DNA from 4 places in the Chryseobacterium sp. BGA-UO-ETr-SB22 genome. Region 1 is predicted to be linked to each of the others. Evidence: riboswitches for the same ligand, from Rfam matches in the RefSeq annotation. Region 1 holds a riboswitch; each other region holds the start of a gene.
What was found. A riboswitch is a leader RNA that binds a small molecule or an ion and turns the genes downstream of it on or off. The one in region 1 is predicted to bind cobalamin.
Positions count from the first base shown of each region.

Region 2: another riboswitch for cobalamin. It lies ahead of AC57AW_RS11745 (hypothetical protein); the one in region 1 lies ahead of AC57AW_RS20180 (TonB-dependent receptor plug domain-containing protein).
Region 3: another riboswitch for cobalamin. It lies ahead of AC57AW_RS04435 (TonB-dependent receptor plug domain-containing protein); the one in region 1 lies ahead of AC57AW_RS20180 (TonB-dependent receptor plug domain-containing protein).
Region 4: another riboswitch for cobalamin. It lies ahead of metE (5-methyltetrahydropteroyltriglutamate--homocysteine S-methyltransferase); the one in region 1 lies ahead of AC57AW_RS20180 (TonB-dependent receptor plug domain-containing protein).

Region 1 is NZ_JCAQOV010000005.1:2,833,969-2,839,657, forward strand. Features, by position in the region: gene AC57AW_RS20180 (TonB-dependent receptor plug domain-containing protein) at 1-1,756, opposite strand, end outside; cobalamin riboswitch at 1,789-1,965, opposite strand; gene pafA (alkaline phosphatase PafA) at 2,093-3,739, opposite strand; gene AC57AW_RS20190 (hypothetical protein) at 3,843-4,628, shown strand; gene AC57AW_RS20195 (VOC family protein) at 4,648-5,040, shown strand; gene AC57AW_RS20200 (GNAT family N-acetyltransferase) at 5,058-5,594, shown strand.
Region 2 is NZ_JCAQOV010000005.1:985,334-991,022, reverse strand. Features, by position in the region: gene AC57AW_RS11760 (bifunctional 2-methylcitrate dehydratase/aconitate hydratase) at 1-112, opposite strand, end outside; gene prpC (bifunctional 2-methylcitrate synthase/citrate synthase) at 187-1,341, opposite strand; gene prpB (methylisocitrate lyase) at 1,344-2,240, opposite strand; gene AC57AW_RS11745 (hypothetical protein) at 2,227-2,460, opposite strand; cobalamin riboswitch at 2,694-2,884, opposite strand; gene AC57AW_RS11740 (hypothetical protein) at 3,376-3,918, opposite strand; gene AC57AW_RS11735 (transposase) at 4,360-4,797, shown strand; gene AC57AW_RS11730 (hypothetical protein) at 5,170-5,689, shown strand, end outside.
Region 3 is NZ_JCAQOV010000004.1:142,721-148,409, forward strand. Features, by position in the region: gene AC57AW_RS04430 (YncE family protein) at 1-464, opposite strand, end outside; gene AC57AW_RS04435 (TonB-dependent receptor plug domain-containing protein) at 461-2,494, opposite strand; cobalamin riboswitch at 2,604-2,788, opposite strand; gene AC57AW_RS04440 (transporter) at 2,880-3,827, opposite strand; gene AC57AW_RS04445 (cytochrome-c peroxidase) at 3,840-4,889, opposite strand; gene AC57AW_RS04450 (MbnP family protein) at 4,882-5,689, opposite strand, start outside.
Region 4 is NZ_JCAQOV010000005.1:997,032-1,002,720, forward strand. Features, by position in the region: gene mmsB (3-hydroxyisobutyrate dehydrogenase) at 1-408, shown strand, start outside; gene AC57AW_RS11785 (enoyl-CoA hydratase/isomerase family protein) at 411-1,193, shown strand; gene AC57AW_RS11790 (Lrp/AsnC family transcriptional regulator) at 1,277-1,738, opposite strand; cobalamin riboswitch at 1,933-2,117, shown strand; gene metE (5-methyltetrahydropteroyltriglutamate--homocysteine S-methyltransferase) at 2,294-4,597, shown strand; gene AC57AW_RS11800 (helix-turn-helix domain-containing protein) at 4,711-5,508, opposite strand; gene AC57AW_RS11805 (aldehyde dehydrogenase family protein) at 5,635-5,689, opposite strand, start outside.

The DNA of each region.
Region 1 (5,689 bases):
AGGTATTTGTTAGATTATTCACTTTAAACCCTAAGGTATATTTTTTCGCTAAAGTTGCTGAAACACCCATATTCAAAAGAAAATAAGGATCAATAGCTTCTGATCTCTTTTCATCACTTGTGGTATAGGTAACACCATTCAGTAATCCCTGTGCAAAAAACTTAAAGAAACCATATTCATAATCTATATTGGCAGATCCTCTGTGCATAGGAACATAAGGTCTCTGCAGCTGCGTTTCTTTATCTATAGATCTTGCATAATAATACCCTGCATTCGCTCTGAATTTATGATTTCCCAATTGTTTACTAAAAGACAGCTGAGATTCTAATCCGTAAGATTCAACTTTATTGACATTGAATGCCTGCCAGTATCCTTTAGCCGTTGGAAGCCATGCAATAAGATCTGTGATGTTCATATAATACGGAGACAAGGCAAGTCTGAAATCTCCCACTTTGAACTCATTGGTCATATCTACCTGAGTAGAGGTTTCCGGTCTCAGGTCTTTATTTCCTCCCGGCTCATAATAAATATCATTAAATGACGGATATCTGAAGTTTTTTGACACGTTAACGCTTACATCATACCATTTTGCAACACTCCATTTTCCGGAGAATGAATACATAATTGGTGACTTCACATCTTCCACAAAATCTTTCTTGAATCCACCTTCAAAACGCAGATCTTTTGTTGCAAAATATCTCAACAATCCGGAAACAGAACCAACATTTCTGCTGACACTGGATATTCCGCTCGCATATCCTTCCCCTTTATTGATCTGAAATTCTCCGATAAGATTAAAATTCCACTTAGAATTCAGGAAGTAATTGAAATCATTTTTAAAGATGTAATTTTTCCCTGTTCCGCCACTGGATTTAGGCAGGTTTAAAGAACCAAAATACTGAAAATTCTCTTCTGTATAGGCTGCTCTAAGGGAGTTGCTAAACTTCGCTTTGTTCCAGTCCCAGGAAAGAAGGCTTCTTACACTTTGAGTCTTATATTTTGTTTTTGTTCCCGTTTCTTCATATACAGGATAATGTTGTGAAGAATCGAAAAACTGGCTCTGCCACGAAATTTTATGATCGTTGTTTATCTTATAAGATGCACCTGCATTGAATGTCGTATTGTAGTAATTCCCGTTTCTGTTGAGATAGTTTAGATCACTTACCTCATAATTATTTTCGCTTACAGAATAATTTCCGGAAGCTTTAAAACTGAACTTATCATTGCTGTAAGAACCTTTTACAAAATTATTATAGGTATTGAAAGAAGCAACTTCAGAAAATACAGAACCATGAAAGCCTTTATTAAAATCAAGGGTGTTATTCAGGTGAATACTTCCCCCGATAGCTCCACTTCCGTAGACTACGCTTCCTCCGCCGGCTTTTATACCGATTTGGTCATATCCGAACAAAGCAATATTATTGATATCTCCCTGTCCTAAAAAACTGGAGTTGATATTTATCCCATTCCATACAAAGGCAGTCTGCTGGGCAGTAGTACCCCGGAAAGATGGCGAAGAAACAGCCCCACGGCCATTTTCTTTGATAAATACCTGTGACTGAAATCTCAGAAGTTCTGAAAGATTACTGGAGTTTTTCTCGGCCTCTTCTGCCGAAATTATTTTTACGGGATGAAAAAGTTTCACCCTATTCATCTGGTTATCGAAGACATAAATAGTGTCGATGGTTTTCTCTTGTCCAAAAAGAAAACAGCCATAAGATGAAAAAAGCAGTACTAAAGATCTTTTTATATCCATACTTTTTTACTTTTCCTCCGAAAGCAATATGTTTTTTTATTATAATTCCGGCAGGTCTCCTGACTTTCGCATTCTGCTCCTTCCCGTTTTAGACAGTGGTTGTTTACAGAAACTTTTATTGCGATTTACAGTTGCGGGGACAGTCCGGGAGTTACACCCGATTCCCTTTTCATTCCAAAATACTGGAAACCAAAATTTTTGCAAAGATAGGTTTTTATATGTATTTGCCAAAAAGTGAGAATAGTGTGTAGCGGATTGAAAATTTGAAGCAATAACTCACAAAAAAAGCTGCTTTCGGTTGAAAGCAGCCATGTATCATAGAATAATCGTATACAATTATTTACCAATAACTTCCGTAATTGGGTTTCCTACATTTCCACTTGGGAACTGAATTTTCAGTAGAGAAGATACGGTAGGTGCAATATCGGTCATGTGATAAGCCTTGTTGCTTTCTCCCTGCTTAACTCCCCAACCCATAAAGATCAATGGGATATGCGAGTCATAAGAATTCCAAACGCTATGAGTAGTTCCTGTTTTAGAATATGGAGGAAGCATAGAATCATGAGAAATTAACTGGATATCTCCACTTCTCTGTCTGTTGATTCCGTTGATAATTCTTTGTTTGATAGGCTCCGGAATGCTTGCTTCCTGAACTTTATCTACAGAAACTGCATATAAAACTGTAGGATCTTTCTCCAGTTCTTTTACAGCGAAGTTTCTTACATCATCCAATTCAAGTTTACTGTCTGCCAAAACTTTTCTGTCAAAATAAATCTGATAGTTATCAATCGCATTGATCAGTTTATCAGCTCCGAATTTATCCTTTAGTTTTTGGTTCAGATTCTTTTCTGCATCTTCACCGAAGAAACCTGTCGGGATTTTATGCTCTTTAAGGAATCCTACAGAATGCGCTCCACCATGGTCAGCAGAAAGAAAAACTGTATACTCTCCTTTTCCTACTTTAGAATCCAAATAATTGAAGAATTCTGCTAAATCCTGATCTAATCTGATATACACATCTTCTACCTCAATAGAATTGGGTCCGAATTTATGACCTGCATAATCAGTAGATGCAAGGTTGATGGCCAGGAAGTCTGTAATATTATCTCCACCCAGTTTTTCACCTTCTACAGAAGCTTCTGCCAACTTCAATGTTAGCGTATTCCCGAAAGGTGTATAACGGATGTTGTCTTTTTTAGTCTGATAATCCTTTGCTAAGTTGCTGTAAGGAAAAGTAGGCGTTTTTGCACTTCCCAGCAGTCCTTCCCAAGAAGAATTGTCCGGTGCACTTTCCGTATATTGATTGATTGGAAGTAAAGTATTCCAGCCGTTGGCTACTAATTTTTCAGGAAGATTCTGAGCGTTGAATGATTTTACCCATTGTGGAAGATCATTCATATACCAGGTACTGGTAATGAAATTTCCTGTGCTGTCATCAAACCAGAATGCTCCGTTTGGAGTATGTCCTGCAGGAAGAATAGAAGCACGGTCTTTCAAAGAAACACCCACTACTTTCCCCTGAAAGTTGGTTGCTAATCTCAATTCGTCAGTTACTGTAGTAGACCAAAGATTTTTTGGAGAGTGACTTCCTGTTTTTACATTGGTTGTTCCTACTGGCTGAACGCTCTCATCAGCTGTACAGTACACTCCTTTTCCTGTTTCCTTATCTGTCCAGTCATTTCCAGCAATTCCGTGAATAGCCGGTACTGAACCTGTATAGATACATGTATGTCCCAACGCGGTAATGGTAGGAACGTATGGAATGTGTACATTATTCAAAGAATATCCTGTATTCAAAAGTCTTTTGAAACCGTCATTCCCATATTTACCATAAAAACGGTATAAATAATCCCAACGCATCTGATCTACAACCAAACCTACGACTAGTTTTGGTCTTTCCAGTTGGGTATTTTTATTCTTCTGTGCATTGATTGTAACTACGGACAAAAAAGTAGCTGCCGCAATTGAAATGTTCCTAAGCATCCAAGTAAATTTTTATTGACAACAAATTTAAGGGTTTTGAAAGTTTTGGAGTGTGAAATTTTATTTAAATTTGATTATTGCACAATTCATCAATCAATCTGCTATGATTCTAGGCGTATACTGGTATTTCAAATTTCCGGATCATTTATATAACTTTCAGTTTTTCAATTTTTTCCCGGGATATGGTGGACATGCTGATAATCCTGCAGAACTGGCGGCAAAAGTTCAGGTGAAAAATACAGACGATTTTATCGGAAAGCTGGAAGAACTGAAAGGACGTTTCAAAGAAACCTATTTACATTTGGATATCGATGGAAATAATTTGATCATCAATATCGGAGATTATCAGCTCTTTGATTTTCATTTTCAGCTGGCAGAAGAAATAGAAGAACTATTGATTCGTGAAAATGCTGTATTATTAGATTCCAGTATCCCTTTTACCATTCAATCCAGCAAAAGTTATGCTCCGGAAAGAGAAGAATTCAAAAGTATAGAACATCGGTTTATTCAAATAGTTGGCTCGGATTTCAAGAAAAACAATGCTGAAAATTACGCTGTAAGAATTGATTGTAATCTGCCTTTACAATTTAAACAAAGTCTTATTGATGATTTAGCATCAATATGCAAAGAAGAAAATCTCAATGTATTTTATTATAATGATTTTGATTTTAAAGATCATTGCAACCTGATGCTCTTTTTCAGCAATGGCAGACAGAACAAAGAAGCTGTTCAAAAAGTTGACATCAATTCATTTGGGAGTAAAGTGCGCCAGCTTACCCAGAAATACCCTCTTCATTTCGGTCACTTCGGAAGTTTCAAAGAATATCCTTTACAGGGTCCTCACGCAGAACTCATAGTGGATGAAGAATATATTTTAAATAAAAAATAAAACCATTTAATTCAATCATATGATCAAATTCAAATATGTCATTTTGTATGTAGAAGATGTAGAGCAATCTATGAATTTTTATAAAAACACCTTTGATACCGAAATAAAATTTATCACTCCTGAAAAGGATTATGGAGAGCTGCTTACCGGAGAAACCAGTTTGTCATTTGCCTCTGTGGATCTTGCAGGTTCTAATATTAAGAAAGGATTTTTAACATCAAAAACTGAAAATCAACCTTTCGGGATGGAACTTGGGTTTACAACGGATAATGTAGAAGCTCTGGTGGAAAAAGCCATAAAAAACGGCGCCTCTCTTTACGAAGATATTGCAGTAAAACCCTGGGGGCAAAAAACAGCTTACATCAAAGATCCCAACAATTATCTGGTAGAAATCTGTACTGAAATTCAATAAGCTTAAAAATATCTCACGTGGAAATAAGAAAATTACAAAAATTAATCTCTGATCTAAGTGTAAACTGGGGACATAACGGCTATACAACAGACAGAATATATTCAGTTTCCTCTATTGAATTTGGAGGTTCTTTTGAATTCAGCTTAAAAGAAAAGACTCTGCCTTATACTAAAAACTGGGAGACTACTTCTGAAGATCTGGAAGAACTGAATACCATCATTGAAAAGGGAAATTCTTTCGGTGCCTTTGTTGATGAAGAACTTGCAGGCTGGATCATCTGTGAGCACAGAACATGGAACAACAGCCTGTACATCGAAAACATCCTGATTGACGAAAAACACAGGCGACAGGGAATCGGAATTATGCTGATTAAAAGTGCCATTAAAGAAGCCCGAAGATTAAACTGCAGAGTCATTGAGCTCGAAACACAAAATACCAACTACCCTGCTATCCAGTTTTATAGAAGAATGGGGTTCAATATTACCGGACTGAATACAAGACTATACAATAATTCGGACGAGATCGCTTTTTTCATGACTTTAGATGTGGAATAAATCTGATAAAACGGATATTATCATAGAATATTTTAAACTTTCCCAATTAAAACACTTGTTAGTGTTCTAATTTTTCTATATATTAGTAATCAACA
Region 2 (5,689 bases), 1.8 Mb from region 1:
GAGCGGTCTTCCATGCTAAGTCATTTTTAATTTCGTAGTTTAAGACATAGTCTGCAATGTCTGTTAATACCTGATCGGGTTGTGGTCTTTCGTTTGAGATGTGTGAACTCATTTTTTATTGTTGAAAAATTTTAATTAATTAAAAGTTAAGAGCGGAAAATTGAAAATGAACTATTGATATTTCCATTATTTCCTGTCGTTGATGGACACAAATTCTTTGTTTTCGGGTCCTGTATAGTTGGCACTTGGGCGGATAATCTTCCCATCCTGTCTCTGTTCTATAATGTGGGCACTCCAGCCTGTAACTCTTGAAATGACAAATAACGGAGTAAACATCAGGGTAGGAACTCCCATCAAGTGATAAGAAACAGCGGAGAACCAATCCAGATTCGGGAACATTTTCTTTTCTTCCCACATTACAGTTTCAAGCTTTTCAGCAATAGTATACAGCAGCATATCTCCTGCTTCCTCGGAAAGTTCTTTAGCTACCTTTTTGATCACGACATTTCTTGGGTCTGAAATGGTATACACTGGGTGTCCAAATCCGATAATCACTTCTTTGTTCGCAATACGCTGGCGAATGTCACTTTCTGCTTCATCCGGAGAATGATAACGGCTTTGGATTTCAAAAGCTACTTCATTAGCTCCACCATGTTTAGGCCCTCTCAAAGCACCAATGGCTCCTGTAATGGCAGAATAAATATCAGATCCTGTACCGGCAATCACACGGCTGGTGAATGTTGACGCATTAAATTCATGTTCTGCATACAGGTTCAACGAGATTTCCATTGCTTTTACCCAGGAATCTGAAGGTTTCTTTCCGTGTAACAGGTGAAGAAAATGCCCTCCTATTGTATCATCATCGGTTTCTACATCAATTTCTTTTCCATTATGGGTATAGTGGTACCAATATAACAGACCTGAGCTGAAAGATGCGAGTAATTTGTCTGCAATATCTCTTGCTCCCGCCATATTATGATCGTCTTTTTCCGGCTGAATACTTCCGACAGCGGAAACCATAGAACGCATAACATCCATTGGGTGGGCTGCTGCAGGAATACTCTTAAGGATATTTCTCACAGAATGAGGCAGTCCTCTCAGAGATTTTAATTTGGCTTTATAGTTTTTCAACTGTGCTCCAGTAGGCAGCTGGCCATAGATCAACAGGTAGGCTACTTCTTCAAATTGCGTTTTTTCTGCCAGATCCAGAATATCATATCCTCTGTAATGGAGATCGTTTCCACTTTTTCCGACACTGCAAAGCGCAGTATTACCTGCTGCTACCCCTGAAAGCGCAACGCTTTTTTTAGGTTTAAATGTGGGTTCACTGTTCGTTGACATTATCAATTATTTTGTTTAAAAAGGTTGTCTAATTTTTGTTCATAGTCGTAGTATCCAATGCTTTGATAGAGTTCTTCTCTGGTTTGCATGGTATCTAATACATTGACCTGTGTTCCGTCTTTGCGAAGGTGTTCGTATACATTTTGAGCCGCTTTATTGGCGGCACGGAAAGCCGAAAGCGGATAAAGAACCAGTCCTACGCCTGCATTTTTTAATTCTTCCACTGTGTACATTCTGATCATCCCGAATTCTGTAATATTAGCCAGTACGGGAACTCCTGTAGCTTCAACAAACTTTTGGTAAAAGCTTAAGTCAGGAACGGCTTCTGCAAAGATGAAATCTGCTCCGGCTTCTTTGTAAGCAACTGCTCTTTCCAATGTTTTTTCCAATCCTTCATTAGCAAATGCATCGGTACGGGCACCTATTACAAAATTCTCATCGGTACGGGCATCTGCAGCAGCTTTCAGCCTGTCTACCATTTCTTCTTTGGTTACAACTTCCTTTCCCGGGCGGTGTCCACAACGTTTTGCACCTACCTGATCTTCAATATGCAAAGCAGCAGCTCCGGCTTTAATCAGTGACTTGACGGTTCTTGCCACATTGAATGCTGAAGGCCCAAATCCGGTATCAACATCTACCATCAATGGTACATCGCAAACATTCGTGATACGCTGAACATCAATCAATACATCTTCCAGCGTAGTAATTCCTAAATCCGGAATACCCAGAGAGCCTGCAGCAACACCGCCTCCTGAAAGATAAATTGCATTGAACCCAGCCTGCTGTGCTAGCAGCGCGTGATTGGCATTAATGGTACCAACAATCTGAAGGGGACTTTCTTTTCGCATGGCCTCCCGAAATTTCATACCGGGAGACTTCAAACTTTCACTTGTAGTCATTATAATATTTATTGTTTAGTTGAATTTTGTTTACAGAAGACCATGAATAGACGCAATAATAGCCACCATTCCATGATGTGGTAAAAAGGAAATCAAAAGGAAGCAGAACTGTTTTATTCGTTTTTTGTAATCCGGAATTATGCACCATTACCTCCCTGCAAACCTGTTTATTTCCAAGTCTGCTGCTCCTGCATGAATAACCGAAATCGAATGGGTACATTTTTTAACTTTTTATATTGATTAAATCCTCATAAAAAGTTCCTGATAAACTTCACAATGCCTGTGGAAAAGAAAAATATGGAAAAGGAAAATACGATGAATACACGATAATGAAAGAGCATACTGCCCCACTACTTACCTGCATCACAAAATAACACGAGCTGACAAAATATATTGATCCCACTGTTATCCATATCGTATCATACCTGACTATAAGCTTCATACCGCGAAAGCATCGTCAATTCGAAATAGGCAGGTCTCCTGACTTGTAACAGTTTTTATCGTCCTTCCCATATAACGAGGCATACAGTGGACCTTTTTTGATAAAAACCTTGATGTTACTTACAGTTGCGCGACAGTTCGTGATTTGCACACGATTCCCTTTTAAGACACAGCTAAGTGTAACCAGTTTCGGTTGATAAAGAAGATGTTAAGAACTCCTTGGTGGTAAATATAGGTATTTTATAAAAACGTGAAAGATATTTTATGCAAACAATAATTATTTAACCATAACCCACTGATTTTGTTATTATTAAAAATACATTTTTTATTCAACAGACATTGTAATTTAGATGATTCCGTTCGTTTTTCGTTACTAAATTCTTAAGATATATAATGAAAAAATGAAACAACTTTAAAGAAATAACTTCCTCGTTGTCATTTTTCACCCTGGAATTGAAGTGTTTTTTTGAACTGTTTTTTTTAAGAATTGTGAATGTTTATCTTTTCATATTAAATGATCTTTTTTATATCATTTTTAGTAAGAAACTTGAATCTTTATTCTACAATCCATTTTCTAAAAGCAGCTGTGTTGCTTTGTAAGCAGAGATTTTTTTCTCCTTATTATTTAGAATGAATGGATAAAAAAAATCCGCCAAAAAATGACGGATTTTATAGTATTTGAAAGCTGTTGAAATTAATTGGCAGCCGGATCAACCAGTTCTGTGGTAAGTGCTAAAGATTTTAGCAGATTTTTATTGTTAAAAAACAAGGTTGCATAATGTTTTCCTTTCTTAAAAATCAGTTTTGAACCTCCTGGAAATTCACTGTCAGAACCTAGCTTCTGTGTTTTAGCACTGTACTTACTGAACTTCGTTTTGCTGTCCTGCAGCGAACTTTTATTCATGATAAGCCCAAATGGAAGCCCTTCTACCACTACGGGTTTATTGTCTGAAATGGTAAAGAACATCTCATTAACAGCATTACTTTTTCCCAGGCTGCAATACAGTTCCAATCCTGTTTTTGTAGGCCATTTCACATATTTTTCTTCATTGGCATCTTCATAAAACACAGGTTTCATGTTCAATGCTTTTGAGATCTTATCGGGAGTCTGTGGAAAAATAAATTCTGAATTTTTATCTAATAGAGAGTTTAGAACAGCTGTTTTCTGTGAAAATGCTGTGATACTTATCAGTTGAAAAAAGATAATTAAGATGAAAGTTAATGGTTTCGTCTTCATGGATTATTTAGAATTTTAATGATTTGAAAGTTAAAGGTATTAAAATTTACTCTATCCGGTTACTACAAAACAATAATAATATGATCTCTTCTTCTTAATTTTTACAGAGCTTCCTTTTCTCTTTTAATATTCCATAGGTGTAATTCTTTATTGCAACAACTTTTACATATGATTCTGATAGCAAATGAAAGCTAACTATTCTTAATTTATTCTGTAAAAATCAGGTTTTAATGATCCGATTTAAAAGTTCACATTTTCATAGACCACTTTTCCCAAAAAGCCAAAATTAACCAGCAAATAACAAAATTCGATAAGTTTTGACAGTTATCGACAGCTACGATAACCCCTGTATTTATGCAATATTAATAATTTTGCATACGATTTGAAATGATATAGTTCACTTCAAATATTTTTAGAAAAACACAAATTTAATACTAAAGGATGATTCACGATATCAAGAATATTCATATGGGCGACCTCATCACCCAAAGAATAAAGGAATTTGAAATAGATCAAATACGAATCTGTAAATTTTTGAAATGTACAGATGAAGAATTAACTCAAATATTATCCCAAAAATCTATAGAAAGCGATCTTATTTTACGGTTCAGTATTTTACTTGAATATGATTTTTTTAGAGTTTATTCACATTATCTTATACTCTATGCACCTCCTGCTAATGTAAATACAAGCAATACAACTATCCAATCTTCACTCCCTCAGTTCAGAAAAAAACTGTATACCCAAGAAATTATTTCTTTCATTCTGGATCTTATTGATACAGGGAAAAAGAGTAAGCAGGAGGTCATGAATGAATATAAGATTCCCAAGACTACCTTATACAAATGGATGGGTAAATACAAAAACGGATTCAATTAGTAACACTTTACATTCGTAATTTCCAGTTCTCATAACTGCATTCAATTAAAGGTGAAAAAACAATTTTACCATATGCTCTATGAAAATAGACAGCTCAAAAAGTGTTATTAAATTTCATAAATAATTATCTATATCAATATAGATATAAAACTTAATTATTACATATTATGATAATTCAATAAACCACAGCAAATAAATAAGTAACTTTAAAAAGTAAACTAAATGAATCAATTTATGTTTATTAATGGGATTTTATTCAACGTATAAAAATTTTTATTTGTGAAAATTAAATTTTTACTGATAATTTTAGTTGTCTTTTATAATTTTTGTTATTCACAGGATAATATTAAACAACAAAAAAGAATCGATAGTATGATTATTGTTGTCCAGGATAAGGGCATATATGCCAATAAAGGCAGCAAAGAAATCTTAAGAATCTGTACTGAAATATATTACCAATCTAAAGAGATTGACTACTCCAACGGAATGATTCAGGCAGATATGAAAATGTCGGAAGTTTACCTGAATGAACAAAATTATAAAGCTGCTCTTGAGAAGATTCTGCAAGGCAAAAGTCTTGCAAAGGAAGAATATAATTATTACCTATTGTCTCTTTTCTTTATACAGGAAGCTGTTGTTTATTCTGAACTGGGATATGTTAAAAAATCTCAAAAAGCACTTAGCAGTTCTTTAGGACTTCTTAATAGAATACCTGAAAAAGAAAATTATTTAATAAAAGGGCTTGTTAACAGGACAAAGGCAAAAAATATTCAAATCTCTGCAAACAGTACGAAAGACTCAGCTTTGGTTTATTTATATCGTGGTCATCAGGAAATAGGAAAAATGGACAATAAAAGTCCTTATAAAAACTTTTTTCTTGGCCTTTTTGCAA
Region 3 (5,689 bases), on a different contig from region 1:
TTGGGTGCTTTAGGGTTAATATCTACCGGACCTGCATAGCTGCTGGCATACGCTTTCCCATCTTTGAAGGCTAAATATCTGCAGTTTTGCAACGGAATAGAAGTAATTCGTTTGGCTGTTTTGGCATCCAGAACTTCAATTTTGTTGGAAACATTGACCACGATATAGAGTTTGCTTCCATAGACTTTGATATCATTTCCTACGTCTCCCAGTTCTTTTACCACGTTGGGGTTAATTTCCGCATAGATGTTCCGGTAGTAGGTTCCTTTGGTATAATCAAAAAAATCCAGTGTACATTTGTTGCTTCCCATATTCCCTTCGTTCAGCATATAAAAGCCTTTTATAGCTGTATTTTCTGAGGGAAGTCCTTCCACCACTTCCTGGCGGACAATGACATCATCTGTACGGCATGAAGTAAGAAAAGCTAATACAAGAAACAGAAAATAAAAGTTTAGTTTTCTCATAAGGTGAAGTTTAGAATAAGTTTAAAGTTTCTTCCCGGCATTGGATAGTTGATCACCACATCATAATATTGGTTGAAGATATTATTCATCTCAAGGCTTACTTTAAATTGATGATTCGCCCAGTTGATTTTTTTCTGAACAGACAGATCGTGAGTGTACCAAGGCTGTACATAATTGTATTGAATATTATCCTGGTTCACATCGTAGCGTTTTCCTACATACATCGCACTGTAATTGAAACTCCAGTCTTTGTAATCTGCCATCAGGGTAAATGAACCACTGTGCCATGGCGTATAAGGAATCTGATTTTTGTAGAATGTATCTTCCGGATCTGTCATATCTCTTGCACTTTGATAGGTATAAGAAAGTAATGGCCTCAGTTTTACTTTTCCTAACTGCATTTCTGCCTGAACATTTACATCAGTACCAATGATTTCAACCAATCCAAGATTCATCATCAGCCAACGGAACATACTTCCGTTAGGAGCTGCGACAATTTTATCCTGTACTTTGTTATAATAACCGTCTACTTTAGCATAAAAGGATTTAAAGAAATGGTCATTATAATTCTTCTGGTAAGTAAATCCTACATCATACTGATTGGTAAATTCCGGTTTCAGGTAAGTATTTCCGATATTGGTATAATAAAGGTCATTGAAAGTAGGCAGTCGGAAAATTCTTTTATAGAAAGCTCTGAGGGTAAGCTCAGGAATGATTTCAGGCTGATAGCTCATAAATACAGCAGGTGTCCATTCTCTGCTGTCTCCGGGTCTTTTGTTTTTTCTTACTTCTTCAAACGTAAATGTTCCCAAAAGGCTTCCCAGAATTTTAAACCTGTTCCACTGGTAAGTTGTAGCTAAAGCGACTAATGTTGTATAGCGCGTAGGATAAGAAAAGTTATCCAGGTTGGCATCCAGATTATTGTACTGAAAATCTCCGCTCAGGCTGACATCCCAATTGGGAGTGATAGAATAGACATTGGATGAGGAAAGATAAACCTCTCTTTGGATGTACACATTATCCGTATACATAATAGACTGCGAACGGACTGTATCCATAAAATGGGTATAATCGTAGGCAAATTTTGCTTTCAGCTGTGTTTCAAATTTGGGAAACAATTTTTTTCTCAGGTTGGCCTGTATAAAATAATTCTCATCAGAAAGTCTGGCACCTCTACCTTCAAAGCGGCCGTTCACAATGGGTGCAGGCATTCCACGGTCTGAAATATAACCATAACCTCTGATGTTCCAGCTTCCGTTATTTAAAGTTCCGTTTAAGGAAGTTTCAAAGCGTTTTGCTTTAATATCCGAATCCTGTCTTTTTGCAATGGTATCATAAGCCTGCTGCCCATCAGGATATTTCTTGGCATATCGAAATCTGTAGATTCCATCACTTTGCATAAATTCAGCACTGAAACTGGCAGAAACCCTGTCTGATACTTTCTGCTCTAATCGGAATGACGGATTAAAAAGATCAATGGAGGCACTTTTGGCTCTTATCACAAGGTTGGTTTTCCTTGTTCCTTTAAATACTGGTATTTTAGGCTGTAAATAGATAGATCCCGAAGAGCCGAAATCTTTTGCAGGCTGGAAAATCTCACTTTTCTGACCATTATACAATGATATTTCTTCAAGATCGTCCAATGAATATCTTCCAAGATCAACAAGCCCGTTCTGTGCATTCCCCAGTTGAATTCCGTCATAGAAAACACCCACGTGCTGGCTTCCAAGACTTCGGACGTTAATGGTTTTCAGTCCACCCATACCACCGTAGTCTTTAATCTGAACTCCGGAAAAATACCGAAGAGCATCTGCAACGGAATGACTGTTCAGTCTTTCCAGCTCTTCTCCCTGTAATGTTTGTGCCGGAACGATTTCCTTAAAGTTCTTTTTGTAGAGACTGATCACCTTGATGGATTCTTCCTTCAGCGTATCATTTTTCTTTTTTTGGGAATATAAAAGCTGAGATGCGATCACCAGTATTGTGAAAACAGCTTTATGAATTGTAGAAGTAGTCAGTTTTGCCGCCATTAGCTCATTTAGGATAATGATGACGCTAATGGATGTAAGAAAACAACGACAAAGCACAGCTGTTACTGCACAGAATCATTGATGTCCTAAGCTTTATTCCACGAAAGCGTCAAACGATTATGGTCTGGCAGGTCTTCTGACTTACTCCATTTTTGAAATCCTTCCCATTAAAAAACAGTGGATATATTCTTCAAAAATTTTGGTGTGGAGCTTACAGCAGCGGGTCTGTTCCGGATTTTCACCGGATTCCCTTTTAAGAGCTTTTTAGGGCTCACCAAATTTCGGCAAAGATAAAAAATTATTCCTAACCCCCAATTAAAATCATGATTCAGAAACAATTAAAGCCCCCGAAGGAGCTTTAACAGTATTAAAAAGAGGGTTTATTTTAAATTCCGATATTCAGGAAAATACTGAACCTGGATTTTGCTTCAATGTCTCCTCCTGCCAAGCGGGTGTACATAGGAAGCATGAGTTCACTTCCCAAACTCAGTTTTTTATAAGAAGCTTCAAATCCTAATTTCCCATACAACGCACTTCCTGCAGTATTGGGTAAAGCTTCATCGAACTGTTTATTCTGAGCATAGACTTCTCCCTGAACTCCTGTTTTTACAGAAAATATCGATTTTTCGTTTCCTGCAACCTGATAAAACCCTGTTGCAGCATAGTTCCACTGATTTCCGAAACGGTAGTTTTTCTTATTTTCCGTTTTGATCGTATAGTCTGTATTGACCAATACGGCTACTTTATTTTTCTGAAATTTATAATTCAAAGCAGCCTGATAATCCCAACTTCCGGTTCCAAGCTGAAAACTCGGATTGACACCGGAGATTCCTTTTTCATCAAATTTCCCCAAAGGAATTTTCACGCCCAAACCTCCACTCAGGTGATGGAAATTATCTTTAGAACTCATCAGCTGGTAAATTCCCATCAGGTTCAGATCACCAATTCCATTGATTTTAATATCTCCCTGCATGGTTTTCTTTTCATGGAAATGGAAGGGCAGACTTGCATATACACTCAGCTTTTTAGTTAAGGGAATTTTCCCCCAAATCTGCAGGGTATTGAAATACTGATCCTGTGTAAGGTCTTTTACAAATAGGTTCTCCTTTGCTTTGTAATGCTGTGCAAAGTATTTGATCCCTATAAACTGTGGATTCAATAAAGACTCAAAGCCGGATGATCCGTTTCCTGCAGCACAACCGCAAGCGTCACAATCATCATCAAAATCAAACCTGCTAAAGGTTTCCGGAGAAATATAAGCGCTGTCTCTAATGGTCTTCGCCTGATTCTGGCTAAACAGAATCAAACTTACTATCAATATAATCTTCTTCATGTTTTCTATAAATTATTCTGCAAATTTTGGATTGGATATAAAACTTTTGTCAGACAGTGTTTTCAGGAATGCAATGATCGACTGTTTTTCCTGACTGTTCATGGCAATTCCTATATGACCGTTCTGTTTCAGCTGTGGGTCAAGATTGGCATTATCTTCTACCTGATCTGAATAGAAGTTGAGTACCGCATCTAGGGTGTAAAATCTTCCATCATGCATGTAAGGAGCTGTATATTCTACATTTCTTAAACTCGGAACCCGGAATTTCATCCAATCAACCTGATTTAGGGTCACTCTGTAACGCCCTGCATCCTTGAATTCCGTATTGTAATACATTCCCGTATTCCGGAAACTTTCATCAGTAAACAGTTCACCGCTATGGCAAGAGGCACATTTCTGCCCGAATAATGCCATTCCCTGAGATTCGGTTGAAGTCAATTGTTCCTTTCCCTGTTTGAATCTGTCATATTTTGAATCTGCAGAAATCAGTGAAGCCATAAACTGAGATAACGCTTTCAGAATTCGTTCTCCGGTAATGGTTTCGTCTCCATAAGCTTCTCGGAAAAGCTTTTTATACTTCTGGTCATCTTTTATTTTCGAAATCGCTTCCGGTATGGAGCTGTCCATTTCATTAACATCTGTAATAGGACTGATGGGCTGTTCATTAAGATTATGAATCACTCCGTCCCACATATACCTTTTCAAAAAAGCCATATTCTGAATGGGTGGTGCATTTCTGATTCCGATTCTGTCATCTACACCATGGCTTACAGTATGCCCGTGGTGGGTAAAAGCATTTTCCTGAATATGGCAGAACCCACATGAGATGGTATTATTTCTGGAAAGTCTTCCTTCATAGAATAGTTTCCGCCCCAGTTCTACTCCATTTTTTGTCACCGGATTAATGGATTTATCGAATGTCATTTCGGGAAAATAAGAAGGAAACTGCAGATTATATGCTTTATCTTTTTCCAACGGCTGTATCACCTCATCAGAGCAGGAAATACAACTCAACAGAAATACAAGCAGAACCAGTATCGTTTTAACAAAAAAATTAATCATTGTGAACGTGGTCTACTTTAAACATTTTCGTAAGATTGTTGGTAACATCTACCAGGTGCTGGTTTGAACCCATCAGCATATCATTGGCAGTTGTAAGAGTAAGTGCTTTATCTCCACTCAAGAACTGGTTAAGATCTGCCAGAATATGAATAGATGGACGAATTTGTCCCGTCACTCTCGCTGTTGTTGGGAGGTTCAATGTAATTTCACGGTATAAATCGGGCTGTTCGTTAGCTATAACATTTCCCATATTTCCGGTATGATTCATGAATTCTTTAGAAGGAGAATCTGCACCATATTTCCCTTCCAGTTTCACAAAAACATATCCTGCAGCCCATGACCACGACATCCCTTTCTGCTTAGCTTTCGTCCAGAATTCAGCTTGCCCGTCTTGTCCCAGCAAGTAAGCTTTCTGGCTGATTCCCAATCCGAATCTTATTTTTTTATAATTATTTTTCTGAATACCATCCAGATTCAAATAGACCACTCCAGCTACAGCATCTGCCTGATCCACAATAAATGCTCCTTTATCAGGATTGTTTTCGTTGTATTTAAATTCATTTCCGTTCTCATCAATCAGTGTAATATTACTGATGACATATTTTAACGCGGAAAAATTATGTTTCTGTCCCTGAGAAGAAGTCTGCACTGTCTGATTTAAAATAACATCTCCTACATTATTAAAGCCGTTTTGAAATTTGATCTGAAGTTTTCCGGGTGTGGTATCTTGTGAATTATCGTCATCCCTGCTGCTTTCGCAGGATACAAAAGAGAATAAAGTAAAGGCAATAAAGAATAAT
Region 4 (5,689 bases), 1.8 Mb from region 1:
GGAGAATCCGGGGCAGGACAGGTTGCCAAGATCTGTAATAATATGCTGCTGGCCATTCATATGATCGGAACTTCAGAAGCCATCAATCTGGGGGTGAAACATGGTCTTAATCCTCAGATTTTAAGTGAGATTATGCAGAAGAGCTCCGGGAAAAACTGGTCGCTGGACGTGTATAACCCTTATCCGGGAGTGATGGAAAATGCTCCGGCTTCCCGTAATTATTCCGGTGGTTTTGCTGTAGATCTGATGACAAAAGATCTTGGGCTGGCCGCAAAAGCAGGTCTGGAAACCAAAACATCCACACCTCTGGGCAATACCGCATTGAATTTATACAGAATGTGGAGCGAATCCGGAAACGGAAAAACAGACTTTTCAAGCATTATTCAATTTCTAAACAGAGACCTTTAAAAATGACTTTTGAAACATTACTATATCAACAGAACGGACATATTGGAACATTAACAATTAACCGTCCGCAGGCTTTAAATTCATTGAATGAACAGGTTTTACAGGAACTGAAATCATTTGCTGACCAGATAAAATCAGATCGAAATATCAGGGTATTAATTATTACCGGTTCCGGAGAAAAAGCTTTTGTTGCAGGGGCTGATATTAAAGCAATGCAGCAGATGACTCCCGCAGAAGCAGAGGCATTTTCAATTGCTGCACAGACCGCTTTTAACGCTATTGAAGAACTTTCTTTTGCGGTGATAGCCGCTGTAAATGGCTTTGCGTTGGGAGGAGGCTGTGAACTTGCATTATCATGTGATATTATTCTGGCCAGTGGGAAAGCAAAATTTGGTCTCCCTGAGGTGACATTGGGATTATTGCCTTGTTTTGGCGGAACCCAGCGTTTGCCAAGAGCTATTGGATTATACAAAGCAAGAGAAATGGTTTTCTCCGGAGAATTTTATTCCGCGGAAGCCTGTAAAGATTTTGGTTTTGTCAACCATGTTTTCGCTCCCGAAGAATTACTGAACGAAGCCCAAAAACTGGCAGAAAAAATTGCTGCAAGAGGTCCTGTAGCTGTGGCAAAAGCGAAACAGTCTTTAAATACAGGATTTGAACTTCATATCACAGACGGATTGAAACAGGAAGCCGTTTTATTCGGAGAATTGTTCACAACAGAAGATCACAATGAAGGCATCGGAGCATTCATAGAAAAAAGAAATCCAGACTTTAAAGGAAACTAATGGATTGGAAGATAGAGAATTGAAAATAATATGGTTTAACTTAAGCATCATCTTCCATTTTCAATTCTCTGTTTTTCCATTACTTAAATGGTCAGCCCATGATTGTTTTTCACCTCAGCCATGACAAATGTACTGTGGGTACTCCCGATAGAATCTACAGATCCCAGTTTGTTAAATACAAAATCCTGATAATGTTTCATATCCAGTACCTGAACTTTCAGAAGAAAATCAAAATCTCCGGAAATATTATAGCATTCAGCTACTTCTTCAATTTCTAAAATTTCTTTTACAAAATCATACCCTACAGATCTGTCGTGAATTTTCAGCTTGATCTGGCAGAAAACTGTAAACCCACGGTTGAGCTTTTCAGCATCAAGAACAGCTGCATATCTTTTCACAAATCCTTCCTGTTCCAATCTTTTTACCCTTTCAAAAACCGGCGAAGTAGAAAGATTCACTTCCTTTGCAAGCTCTTTAACGGTCAGTTTTGCATTTTTCTGGAGCAGCCTCAGCAGCTGTACATCCTTATCATCGAGTTGTTCCACAGAATATTATTCTTTTAGATTATAAAAACAGTCAAATGTAAAGAATTATATGCTTTTATTGGTGTTTTTAAAAGCTTATTTTGCTTAATTAATTGGGTTTGATTGTGTTTTTGTTCTGTATTAGTAATTTTACACAAAATTAAAAACTTTTACTGATGACCATGTTATGAGTAAAAGTACAGTTCTTTAGAGATACTTCATCAAACAGGAAAGGTTTTACTTAACGTAGATTAATAGGGAATCGTGTGAGAATCACGAGCTGTCGCGCAACTGTAAGTAACATACAAAGGTTTCTGTCCTTGGATATCCACTGTCAAAAGCGGGAAGGATGACGGAAACTGTTACAAGTCAGGAGACCTGCCTTTACTGAATTGACAATGCTTTCGCGGTCTGAAGCTTTTGGGTCATACAGATGATATATCGAATGAATACATTTTCTCTGTAAGGGAAATTGTGTTGTTGGTTATATCATGAGCCATGAAATTTTTTATCCGTTAAAACATTACGAAGCATTTTAAAAAGACTTGATATTAAGTTTAATTAAAAAGTTTAAAAATGCAAACTCACATTCTGGGCTATCCGCGTATTGGTAGCAAAAGAGAACTCAAAAAAGCCTGCGAGCAATATTGGTCAGGTAAAATCCTTTTGGAAGAACTTCTGAATACAGGCAGAACGATCTGTAACCAAAACTGGAACATTCAGAAAGAAGCAGGAATAGACCTTATTCCGTGCAATGACTTTTCATACTATGATCAGGTATTGGATATGAGCCTTGTGGTAGGAGCAATTCCTACACGTTATCATGAAGTAGTGCTTAAAAAGAACAACTCTGAGCTGGATCTTTACTTCGCCATGGCAAGAGGATACCAGAAAGATGGACTGGATATCACTGCGATGGAAATGACAAAATGGTTTGATACCAATTATCACTATATCGTTCCCGAGTTTTATAAAAATCAGCAGTTTAAACTGAGTTCAGATAAAATTTTCAATGAATTTGCAGGAGCAAAACAGGCAGGAATCAATGCAAAACCGGTAATCATCGGGCTGGTTTCTTATCTGTTATTAGGAAAAGAAAAAGAAGAAGGATTTGATAAACTGGATCTGACTGCCAATCTTCTTCCGGTATACACAGAGATTTTAACCAAACTTCAGGAGCAGGGCGCAGAATGGATTCAGTTTGATGAACCTTTCTTAGCATTGGATTTAACGGAGAAAGCAAAAGATACCTATCATTTTGTTTACGCTGAAATAAGAAAACGCTTCCCGAAACTGAAATTGATTGTGGCTACTTATTTTGAAGGATTAAATGATAACGGATCACTTGCTGTATCACTTCCCGTGAATGTATTGCATGTAGATCTGGTAAGAAATCCTGAGCAATTAGATGAAATCCTTAAAAGTATTCCTGAAAGCTTAAGCCTTTCATTAGGAGTAGTTGACGGAAGAAATATCTGGAAAAATGATTATGAAAAATCTTTGTCTTTCATCAGAAAAGCAGTTGAGAAATTGGTGTCTGAAAGGGTTTTAATTGCTCCTTCCTCTTCATTACTTCATTCACCATGTGATCTGGATTTTGAAACCACTCTTAATCCGGAAATTAAAAATTGGCTGGCTTTTGCTAAACAGAAAGTGGTAGAAGTGGTAACGCTTAAAGAACTGGCATCCGGAACAGAAAATGAAAAGATTCTTGCCTCTTTTGAAGAAAATAAAAAAGCAATTGCAAGCAGAAGAACATCTTCGCTTATCCATAATGATGAGGTGAAGCAAAGAGCGAATGCTGTTACTGAAAAAGATGCACAAAGGATCAATACCTTCAAAATCCGTAAAGAAGAACAGCAGAAAGTACTGCAGCTTCCTTTATTTCCAACAACAACCATCGGATCATTCCCACAGACTACGGAGGTAAGAAGCTGGAGAGCAAAATTCAAGAAAGGAGAGCTTACGGCAGAGCAGTATGATACTTTATTGAAAGAAGAAACCCAGAGAACCATCAACTGGCAGGAAGAAATAGGGATAGATGTATTGGTTCACGGGGAATTTGAGCGTAACGATATGGTGGAATATTTCGGAGAACAGCTGGAAGGTTTTGTATTTACGAAAAATGGCTGGGTACAAAGCTACGGAAGCCGTTGTGTAAAGCCTCCTGTGATCTTTGGTGATGTTTCCCGCCCCACGCCGATGACGGTATATTGGTCTCAATATGCTCAGTCCCAGACTGAAAAATGGGTAAAAGGAATGCTGACAGGTCCCGTTACCATTTTACAATGGTCTTTTGTACGTGATGATCAGCCTCGTTCAGAAACATGTAAACAGATTGCTCTGGCCATCCGTGATGAGGTTGTAGATCTTGAAAAAGCGGGAATCAGAATTATTCAGATTGATGAGCCCGCGATAAGAGAAGGACTTCCATTACGAAAAACCGACTGGCAGAATTACCTGAAATGGGCTGTAGAAGCTTTCAGAATCTCTGCAAGCGGAGTAGAAGATGCCACTCAGATTCATACCCACATGTGTTATTCGGAATTCAATGATATTATTGAAAACATTGCTGATATGGATGCTGATGTGATTACCATAGAATGTTCCCGTTCTCAGATGGAGCTGCTGAATGCTTTTGCAGACTTCAGATATCCAAACGAAATTGGTCCCGGAGTATACGACATTCACTCACCAAGAGTTCCGTCAAAAGAAGAAATGATTGAATTATTGAGAAAAGCACAAAACGTAATTCCTGCCAATCAACTTTGGGTAAATCCTGACTGCGGGCTGAAAACAAGACACTGGGAAGAAACAGAAAAAGCTTTGATAGCAATGGTGGCAGCTGCTAAAGAAGCTTCCGTAGAATATGCACTTTAAAAAACTTTAAATAATTAGATTCAATTATTCAGATCGTGTTATGATTTTCATGGCACGATCTGTTGTTTTGATTATCCTCGCTTTCAGATACATTTTTTTAGATGAAGTCTAAGTTATTTTGCCTGTAATGAACTCGGCGGATAGCCAAACTGCTTTTTAAAGGCAAAAGAGAAGTGGGATAAATTTTCAAAGCCCAGATCCAGATAAATATCAGAAACCGATCTCCCTTTTTGGGTAAGCAGAAAATGAGCTTCCTTTAATCGTCTAAGCTGCAGCCATTGTCTTGGAGGAACACCAAATATCTTTTGAAAATCTCTTTTAAAGGCAGACAGGCTTCTCCCAGTTAAATAAGCAAACCGCTCTACATTGACATTGAAATGAAAGTTTTTGTTCATAAAAGTTTCAATATCTATTTTGTAAGGCTCAGAGAAATCGAATAAAATGTCTTTAAGACCCAGATCATCGCTCAGCATCAGAAGTAAAGCTTCTTTTTGTTTGAGGCGAAGCAGTTCTATAGAAGCAGGAAGTTCTTCATAAGCCAGCAGTGAGTACATGAAAGACGTTAATGCCTTTTGATCTGGTTTTATAAAAGCTGGAGTATTGTCTTTCTTCTCTGCCTGATAACCATATTCACGGCTGAAATCTCTTAAGATGGCTTCATCAAAATAGATAGTTACCGTTCTTATCTCCCCATTTTTAGGAGGATATTTTGCAAACTTCAGGAGACGGTTTTTTCTCGCAGAATAAAGTTCACCCTCTTTAAATATTGTCTTTGTGATCCCGTCATTCAGTTCCATTTCCCCGGAAAGAACCAGCCCCAGACTGTGGATTCTTGCAAACTGTTCTCCTTCCCTGAATTCTGAAAAATGACAGGAATAATTGATAGGTAAAGGAATATTATTTTCGCTCATGGCTCAGACGGTTATTTCTTGATCGATTCTTTTTCAAACTTACAAAACTTTTTTAGTATCAATGATGAATTGCATAGTGTTTAAATCCTCAAAGCCCGTTATTCACAGACTTTGAGGATTTTACTATCAGGCAAGAATGGTCTTAGGTTCCAGATAAGCTTCCAATCCGAATACCCCATAC